2 regions of the Sporosarcina sp. SAFN-015 genome follow, and region 2 is predicted to be linked to the other one. Evidence: riboswitches for the same ligand, from Rfam matches in the RefSeq annotation. Region 2 holds a riboswitch; the other holds the start of a gene.

Region 1 (4,437 bases), on a different contig from region 2:
TCTGGTAAAGCGAACTGTCGAAGAGTATGGGCGTCTAGATTGGGCACATAATAACGCGGGCATTGGTGCACCATCCAAACCGATTGCAGAAACGGAGACTGCAGACTGGGATCGTTGCATCCAAGTTACGCAAACGAGCTTGTACTTATCGTTGAAGCATCAAATCCCTGCGATGTTGAAATCGGGTGGCGGAGCGATTGTCAACACGGCATCGACGTCCGGCTTGCTCGGATCGGAAAACTTGGCTACTTATAGTGCGGCGAAATGGGCGGTTAATGGGCTGACAAAATCGGTGGCACTGGAATACGCTAAAAAGGGCATCCGCGTCAATTCGATCTGTCCTGGCATGACGTTGACATCAGCTGTAGAAGCATGGGCAAAAGAAGTGCCGGAGCAGGCGAAATATGTAGAGAACGATATTCCGCTTGGACGTATGGGGCGTCCTGAAGAACAGGCCCAAGCTGCGGTTTGGCTCTGTTCGGATAAAGCTTCCTATATTACCGGGGTGAATCTAGCTGTTGACGGGGGACAAACTGCGAAATAGGAAGTCGAAAAATAATCCATCCTTGAGTTGTACAAGCTCATGTAGGATGGATTATTTTATTTATACAGGGTTTTCACATCTTCATTCTATGATGAGAATCCATTTTTAATCTTTCTGAGCAAAAGTTGAGAAAAAATGTGTTAAGATATTCAAATAGTTTTTCGCAATCAACTAGGGACTTTTATCAATCAAAGAGGCGAGCACCTATGATATTAAGAAATGTATTACTTATCGTTCTTGGCTTTCAAATCGTCATTAACGCAACCCGTCCAATCATTACATTATCCGCATACGACATGGGTGCTTCCATGTTGGAAATTGGGATATTGACAGCGTCCTTTGCCGCGTTGCCGCTGTTAATCGCTGTTAAGGCCGGGAAATTAACGGATGCAATTGGAGATCGCCTTCCGGTCATTCTTGGTTTGCTAGGGATGGCGATCGGGATGTTGGTTCCTTACTTATTCGAATCGATTTGGGCATTATACGTCAGTCAAGTTTTTGTAGGTTCCTCTAGTATATTTATTGCTATCTCTTTACAAAATGTGCTTGGCAATCATGCGACAAAGGAAACACGGGATTATTATTTTAGTATGTTTGCATTAGCTGTTGCCGCAGGGGCATTCGTTGGTCCCGTAATGGGTGGTTATTTATCTGAGCATTTTTCTCATTCTGCCGGTTTTCTCGTATCTATGATTATTTGCATTCTTTTAATCGCTTTTGCTTTTTTTATACCAGTCGTACTGAAGGAGCAGCCCGCAGAAAAAGTAAGTCTTCGTTCTTCGTTGCAGCTAGTGAAAGAACCTCTCATTCAAAAAGCGTTATTTTCAAGTGCGCTTGTGCTGTATTCAAAGGACATTTTCGTTGCTTACTTTCCGCTGTACGGAAAGGAAATAGGACTCTCAACCTCTACAATTGGTTGGATCCTTGCCATTCAAGGATTGGCGACGATGATTGTCAGGTTTGTTTTGCCTAAATTACTGCAGCTGTTTGGTCGCGAAGTTGTTTTATTCAGTTCTATTTTGCTTGCAGGTTCTTCTTTTCTCGTTTTCACTTCATCTAGTAACATCATTCTTTTTTGTGTTTTTAGCTGTCTGATGGGGTTTGGATTAGGGTGTGGTCAGCCGATTTCTATGACGACAACCTACAATGCTTCGCCAAAATCGCGTACGGGTGAAGTTCTTGGTATTCGATTAATGACCAATCGGCTTTCTCAATTCATTGCACCGGTCTTTTTCGGGGCGGTGGGCGGCTGGGTAGGTGTAGTATCTGTCTTTTATGTTAGCGGAGCTTTCCTAATCGGCGGTGCGTTTGTGATGAAGCCTAGAAAAAATAAAGGTGAATCAGAAACGGAATAGGTATAGTTTGGTGATACATTATTAAAAAAACAATCCATCCCCGAGGATAAATGCTCGAAGGATGGATTGTGTTAATTAGATGGTTACTTCTTCATTGTTAGACAGTGCACGTTCTAGCGAATATAGTTGTTCTTCATTCAACGGAATCATCGGCAAGCGAACGCCGCCGACTTGGATTCCTTTAAGATTCAACGCTGCTTTTACAGGTGAAGGATTCGGGGCTGCAAAGAGTGCTTTCATCCTCGGCAATAGTTTGCGGTGATTGTTGGCAGCCTCTACTATATTGCCGATTTTGAAATTGCGGATCATCGTTTGCATTTCATTCCCCAACACATGAGCAGATACAGAAACGACGCCTGTTCCGCCAATTGATAGCACTGGAAGCGTTAGCGCATCGTCGCCGCTATACAATGAGAAACCTTCACGTGTACGTTCAATAATTTCAGCCATCGCGTCTAAATCACCGCTCGCCTCTTTCACGGCAACAATATTTGGAATTTCCGACAGGCGGATCGTCGTTTCGACTGACATGTTGACAGCGCTGCGCCCTGGAATATTGTACAGCATGACCGGTAAAGAAGTGGCCGCCGCAATCGTTTTGAAGTGTTGATATAACCCTTCCTGGCAAGGCTTGTTGTAGTACGGAGTGACAAGCATGATGCCATCGACGCCTGCATCTTCTGCATGCATTGTCAGTTCGATTGATTCTCTCGTGTTATTCGAGCCAGTTCCGGCAATGACCGGGACTCTTCCGTTCACCACGTCCACTGTAAATCTGAACAACTTCACTTTTTCTTCGTTCGATAATGTAGGGGATTCACCTGTCGTCCCTGCTACTACCAAGCCGTCTGATCCATTTGCGATTAAGTGATTGATCAAGCTCCTCGTTGCTTGGAAATCAATCTCACCATGTGCATCAAAAGGAGTTACCATTGCTGTTACAATTTGTCCGAAATTCATTGTTTCTCCACATCCTGTCTTTTATTTTGGTAAATAAAATAGAGGGAGAAGGGCAATTGAAAAAAAGAACACAAAAAGCAACAACGAGGGCTCGTTGTTGCTTGAAATAATGAAATAAATTATTTCTGTGCATAAGATAGCCCTCCATATAGTTTCCTATATGACAATCCTGGACTTATTCAACCCAGAACCAGCTTCGAGATAAATGAGAGTCTCTCCACTTCGGCAAATTCCCCTTTCCACAATCTTCATAGGATCTCATTGTCCTCTGATTGTGTACTGATGGTCTTTGCGCCTCTATCCTTACTTCAAAACTTGCGAAATAAGATATTATTAAATTAACTATCACTTTACAACGAATCATGCGAAATTGCAAGTGAAACGTGAAAATAATGTGAATTTATGATTTGCCAAGTATATTATTAAGGCCTTTTTACTATATTTCGAGGTGTTAGTAGTAGACTCAACTCATTCGGCCGTCTTAATTTTTACATCGCCAACGCCGATGTCGAGGGAAATGTCTATGATCGTGTCTGCTCCTGAATAGGCGTCATTGACATATACGCCATCGTTTTGTTTCGTGAAGTCTTTCAAATCAACCCTTCCAATCCCTTTTGAAACATTTACTCTAACGCCGGTCTGTTTCGGAAGGATAATCGTTACGTCGCCAACTCCTAAGTCAAAATCAGCACGGAAGCCTTTATTCCATTCGCCGCTCAGATCGATGGTGGAATCACTAACACCGCTGTCAATGGAAAGGCTATTTAGCTGGAGTCCTTCAAGGTTCAAGGTCGATTTTGAAACACCCATGTCAACGTTCAAATCGATAGGAATTTCATTTGTCAATTGGAGATCCCATTCGTTATCGACGTTGCGTTTATTGAAGCCGAATATTGTTCCTGAGCCTTGCTTAATTTTGACGAAGCCGACGTCCTTCCGAGTCTTATATGTTACTTTCGGCTCCAGTCGTTTGTGATTATAGGAAAACTCCCCGCTGACCCATTCAGGGGCACCACCTTGGATGTACAAGTTGCCAACTCCGAAGTCAATATCCACATTCAATGCGTCGGCATTGTCTTTTTCAATTGAAATATCATTTCCACTAGCTTTTGCAAACCACTTGTTATACCCATACGTGCCGAAGACGACTAAAATAACCGCCAGCAGTGTGGCCCATAGAAATTTGTTCATATCCATTCTCCTTCTGTCCCATTTTATTCTATTCTACCTTATTCAATTGAATAACTTACCAGTCGTATGTTTGATTTTCACCTACGTCTCAAGGCTGAGGGGAATTGCATTGCTCTGTTTCTAACATGTTTTGTCCCGTTCGTTAATATATTGGTAAAAAGAGTGACGGAAGGATGAGGGAATGAGGCGGGTGTTTCTATATTCAGCAACTGTGTTTGTCGGTATTGCACTGGGCATCATCATTACAATTTTAATGGAGTCCTAATCATTCATGAAAAAACAGAGCCTACAGCGGCTGCCTTAGGTTCTGTCTTACATATACATAAATCCTATTTACATATTTTTTGATTCCAAGTCAAAGATTCGTGATTTAATGCTCATGAGTTC
Region 2 (4,437 bases):
CCTCCTGTATCATCCCCCCAAGCCATATTGAAGGAATAGATCGTGTACTTCATCGCCCAAGCTATAATAACTGCATAGTACGTTGAAATGACAAACGAAACGAATATCCCCCACCATCCGATCCACTCTGCCTTTTTCCCTTTCATCCTGAAGAATGATAAAGGCGCTGAACCACGATACTTATGACCTATCGTGAATTCCATAATCAAAATCGGAATACCGGCGGTCAATAGTGCAAATAAGTACGGTATAAAAAATGCCCCTCCGCCGTTTTCGTACGCGACGTATGGAAAACGCCAGATATTTCCCAAACCGACAGCCGATCCAACAGCCGCTAGAATAAAGCCGGCGCGTGTCCCCCATTGCGAACGCTGTTCCATTACAATTCCCCTTTCCTATTGTTCTATAATATTATTTTTTCAGATTATTATATAATCTTAAAGTTAGTATATCTATCTTAACTACTATTGTCAAAATGTTTTTTATAGGTAGAATATGTATTTTGATATATGACTTTTTTCTTCGACACAAGATTCTGAAAACGCTCTTGTAGTGAAAATTTATGATTGAAAGGCAAGGTTTATACTTCGATTCAATAAAAAACCGCCACATCCACTATTTATTTAGTGGTTGTGGCGGTTCGCAATGTATTAGACAGAAGTTGCTTTCACTTCAGCTTTATTCCGTCTCGAAATCCATATGGTGAACAAACTAGCGATTAAAATGATAACCGCGACAAGACCAATCCAAACCGATCCTGTAACGCCTAGAATTAAGTAGCCGATCACGGCAATGCCGGCTGAAATTAAAGCGTACGGAAGCTGTGTCGACACGTGATCCATATGGTTGGACCCAGCACCGGTTGATGAAAGAATGGTCGTATCTGAAATCGGTGAACAATGATCCCCGAACACAGCCCCAGCCAATACGGCGGACAATGCAGGTAGAAGCAATTCCGGTTCTGCATTGATCATAATCGTACCGGCAATCGGAAGAAGGATACCGAAAGACCCCCAAGAAGTTCCTGTTGAAAACGCCATTAGGCCAGCAAGAACAAACATAATGACCGGCAAAAAGTGAACGGGCACATTAGACTGTTCCACGACACTTGATAAGAATGGACCTGTTTCCAATACGTCGATCAAGTCTGTTAATCCCCATGCGAAAATCAGGATGAGAATCGCAGGCATCATTGCTTTAACTCCACTAATGAACGCTTTTCCAATAAGGCTATAGGTAGCGGTCTCGTTTTTACCCATTTGGGAAATGTACAGGATTGATGCCAAAACTGTGCCCGCAAGGCCTCCTACTACTAATGACAAGGGAACATCTGTATTTTCAAAAATCGTCCAAATACTCGATGATCCACCGATACGATAACCTGTCCAAACCATCATGCTTAATGTAACGACGACAAGTGTAATAATCGGTGCAATCAAATCAATGACACGTCCATAAGAATGAACTGGAAAATCTTCTTTTAATTGTCCCGGAATCTCTTTTTCTGGATCAAAAAGCTCCCCTTTCTCTTGAGCACGCATCTCATGTTTTCTCATGTCAAAATAATCGATATTTGTCCAAGCAAAGAAAAATACCATTGCCAATGTGGCAATAACGTAAAAATTCATCGGTGCCATCATGAGAAACGCAGATAGTGGAGAATAGCTAATTGCGGCAGATGTACCAAAAATAAGTGCCAATTGGCCGATGAGAAATGCACCCCAGCTCGAAATCGGCGAAATTACACAAATTGGAGCGGATGTAGAATCGATAAAATAGGCCAATTTCGCCCGTGAAATGCGATGTCGGTCTGTAATCGGCCTTGCAATTTGTCCTACTGCCAAAGAATTGAAATAATCATCCACAAAAATTAGAATACCAATGAAAACTGTGAGCAGCTTAGCCCCTCTTCTTGTCTTTATTCGCTTGATTGCCCATTCAGCAAAAGCCCTGCTGCCGCCGGACAAACTGACAAACGCCGTTATAACTCCTAGAAGCAAGATGAAAACCATTATAAAAATATTATACGTATTCAATTCCCCTTCAGACCAGAAGGACACGGTCATCGCAGTCCAAAGATTTTGCAATGTATCGAACGGGGAAAAACTAGCAACTAATAATGCTGCTGTTACAATTCCCGCTCCAAGGGATAAGAGTACCCTTTTTGTCGTCAATACCATAACAATTGCCACGATTGGCGGCAAAATTGAAACCCAAGTGCCTATCATTTAAACATTCCTCCAATAATTGATTTATTGAAGAACAGACCAAATGTGGATGGCGGCTAGTATGCCACCACGAGCTAAACGTAAAAAACCGACACCCTTTACACTAGAATGTGTAATAGGTGTCGGCGTATTCTACGGTTCGTTTGTAAGATAATCTAAGATGTTTTATCTAACGTACGATCTGTAGCTCATCATGCATTAAGCACATGACAGTGCCATTCCTGTTCGAAATGACCCCAGCATGGATGGTCGGCCTTCCATTCCAAGCTTCGGCAAAACTTCCTTTCATGGGCGGTCTTTGATGCCAATCTCGCGTCCACTACTAATAAGCCTTGCAGCCTCTACCTAATCGGTGTTCCTCTATAGGCTACTAGCATAACAGGTACTCATTGTTATTTCAAGCGCTTATTCCCCACCGCCTACGATTGGAAATGGAACTTCTATTTGAGGAGGATTGTCGCCGCTCCGATTGTAAATTTGAGGAATCGGGCTTTGAATCAATCCGATTGCTACAGGTATTTTCTGCTCCACAACACTTCTACGCGTTGCCAAAGGGACGATGATTTGGACATTCACCGTCACTAAAATATTCACTTCCACCATTGCGTTGTTAATGCCAAACTCTGTAATACCCGTCTCGACAGTCGTCTGCGCTTCCCCGATAACATGAAATCGAATTGGGATTTTCGGACCAAAATTTCCGATCATCGGGATACCTGTTGCTTGCCCCATCGGAACGAAGAAGACGACACCACCGTCAGCCTCCATCGCATCAGGATCATATTCGATGTTTTCACTAAGAGGCAGCATTTCTAGATTTCCGCTCTCGGCCATTTTGAGATAAGCCTCCACAAGGCTATGTATCTCTGCCCTCGATTTGTTAATGATTTCAGCATTCAATGTATTGGTCACCATTCCAGGTGAATCATTCGGTACATTTTCGATGATTTCATTCACATCGTAAATGTCCGTAGATCGTGATTTAATCGCCTGTGTAATAACATGCGCCGCAATCCTCTCCGTTTCAACTTCCGCATATTGCAGATAAATCGGAGTGAGTTTTGAGTTTACAAAATATAGAAATAGAGCGATTGTTACGAGGAATGCTGGAAAGATGAGTGGCAACAAACGGCGCTTTCGACGAGGTTTGCCATTAGGACTGGAACGACGATATCTGTTCCTTTTTCTATAATTTCGGGACGGTTGCCCATAAAATCTCAAAACGACCCCTCCTGCCTAATATTATGCAGGAAAGGGGCCGTTCATTCTTGTGTAAAGTTGGCTTGATTTGTCTCGGATCTGTTTCGGCTATCCTTTTTCATTCCATACCAAATGAAGACATCCCGGATCAATTCAGGCATATGATATTCTTTAACCGCATCTTTCAATCCAGGGAAGAAGAAGCCGAATGTAAACATATCGAGTGTTGCAAGTGTGTAGGTTTGGCCGACGACCACTTTTCGATTGCCGGCATACAGTTCTCCATCACTTTTCCTGAATAACCTTTCAAAAATCATTTTGCCCATGAACGTACCGCGGAATCCGAGCCCTTTAATTTCCGTCTCTGGCCATGATTCATTGCCTGCTAGTTTGTAAACTTCCAGCAGCTCTGCACCGTCCAACGTTATTGTACAAGGATTGATCGGATGCGGCAGCAAAGAGTGTACCATCCTTTTTGTCACCCATCCCTGTTCAAGGCTCCCTAGGAAAATACCTGCATTGAACATGGCACATTCCGCACCCGTATAATCGATTAATGCTCTTCCGAAAAATGATGACATCGGACTATCTACAAAAAGCTGTTGTTTTAGCGGGCTTGCATTGAAGAACACTTTTTCATCCAACGCTTCATTCCCAGCTTGGATAAATTCATTCGCTTCCTGTATATCTTCTTCGTGACTTTCCAACTCATTCATATGGATAACTTCCGCTTTTTTCCCGATAACCTTCCTTGTATCCATATCTAATTGGATGGCAATATGTCCTACGTATTCGCCAAATTTACCTGTAGCGGCTAGCAATGTATGATTCACCAATTCTCCTTCTGGGAATAAATGATGGGTATGCGCACCTAAAATAACGTCGATGGAATCGCATTGTTCCGCGAGAAATCTATCTTCATGTACACCTAAATGCGAAAGGCAAACAATGATATCTGTTTTATGCCTGATTTGGTCGGCGATTTTTTTCAGTAATCTTTTTGGCTCTT

What was found. Region 2 has a riboswitch for lysine ahead of ACR65H_RS10385 (Na+/H+ antiporter NhaC family protein). Riboswitches for the same ligand answer to the same signal wherever they lie in the genome.
Region 1: linked by a shared signal. The riboswitch ahead of dapA (4-hydroxy-tetrahydrodipicolinate synthase) and the one ahead of ACR65H_RS10385 (Na+/H+ antiporter NhaC family protein) in region 2 are both predicted to bind lysine.

What each region holds. Positions count from the first base shown of each region.
Region 1 is NZ_JBPFDR010000002.1:209,814-214,250, forward strand. Features, by position in the region: gene ACR65H_RS04030 (glucose 1-dehydrogenase) at 1-544, shown strand, start outside; gene ACR65H_RS04035 (MFS transporter) at 751-1,899, shown strand; gene dapA (4-hydroxy-tetrahydrodipicolinate synthase) at 1,975-2,859, opposite strand; lysine riboswitch at 2,989-3,167, opposite strand; gene ACR65H_RS04045 (toast rack family protein) at 3,328-4,050, opposite strand; gene ACR65H_RS04050 (hypothetical protein) at 4,384-4,437, opposite strand, start outside.
Region 2 is NZ_JBPFDR010000005.1:41,635-46,071, forward strand. Features, by position in the region: gene ACR65H_RS10380 (sodium-dependent transporter) at 1-380, opposite strand, end outside; gene ACR65H_RS10385 (Na+/H+ antiporter NhaC family protein) at 651-2,228, opposite strand; lysine riboswitch at 2,405-2,580, opposite strand; gene yunB (sporulation protein YunB) at 2,634-3,449, opposite strand; gene ACR65H_RS10395 (bifunctional metallophosphatase/5'-nucleotidase) at 3,491-4,437, opposite strand, start outside.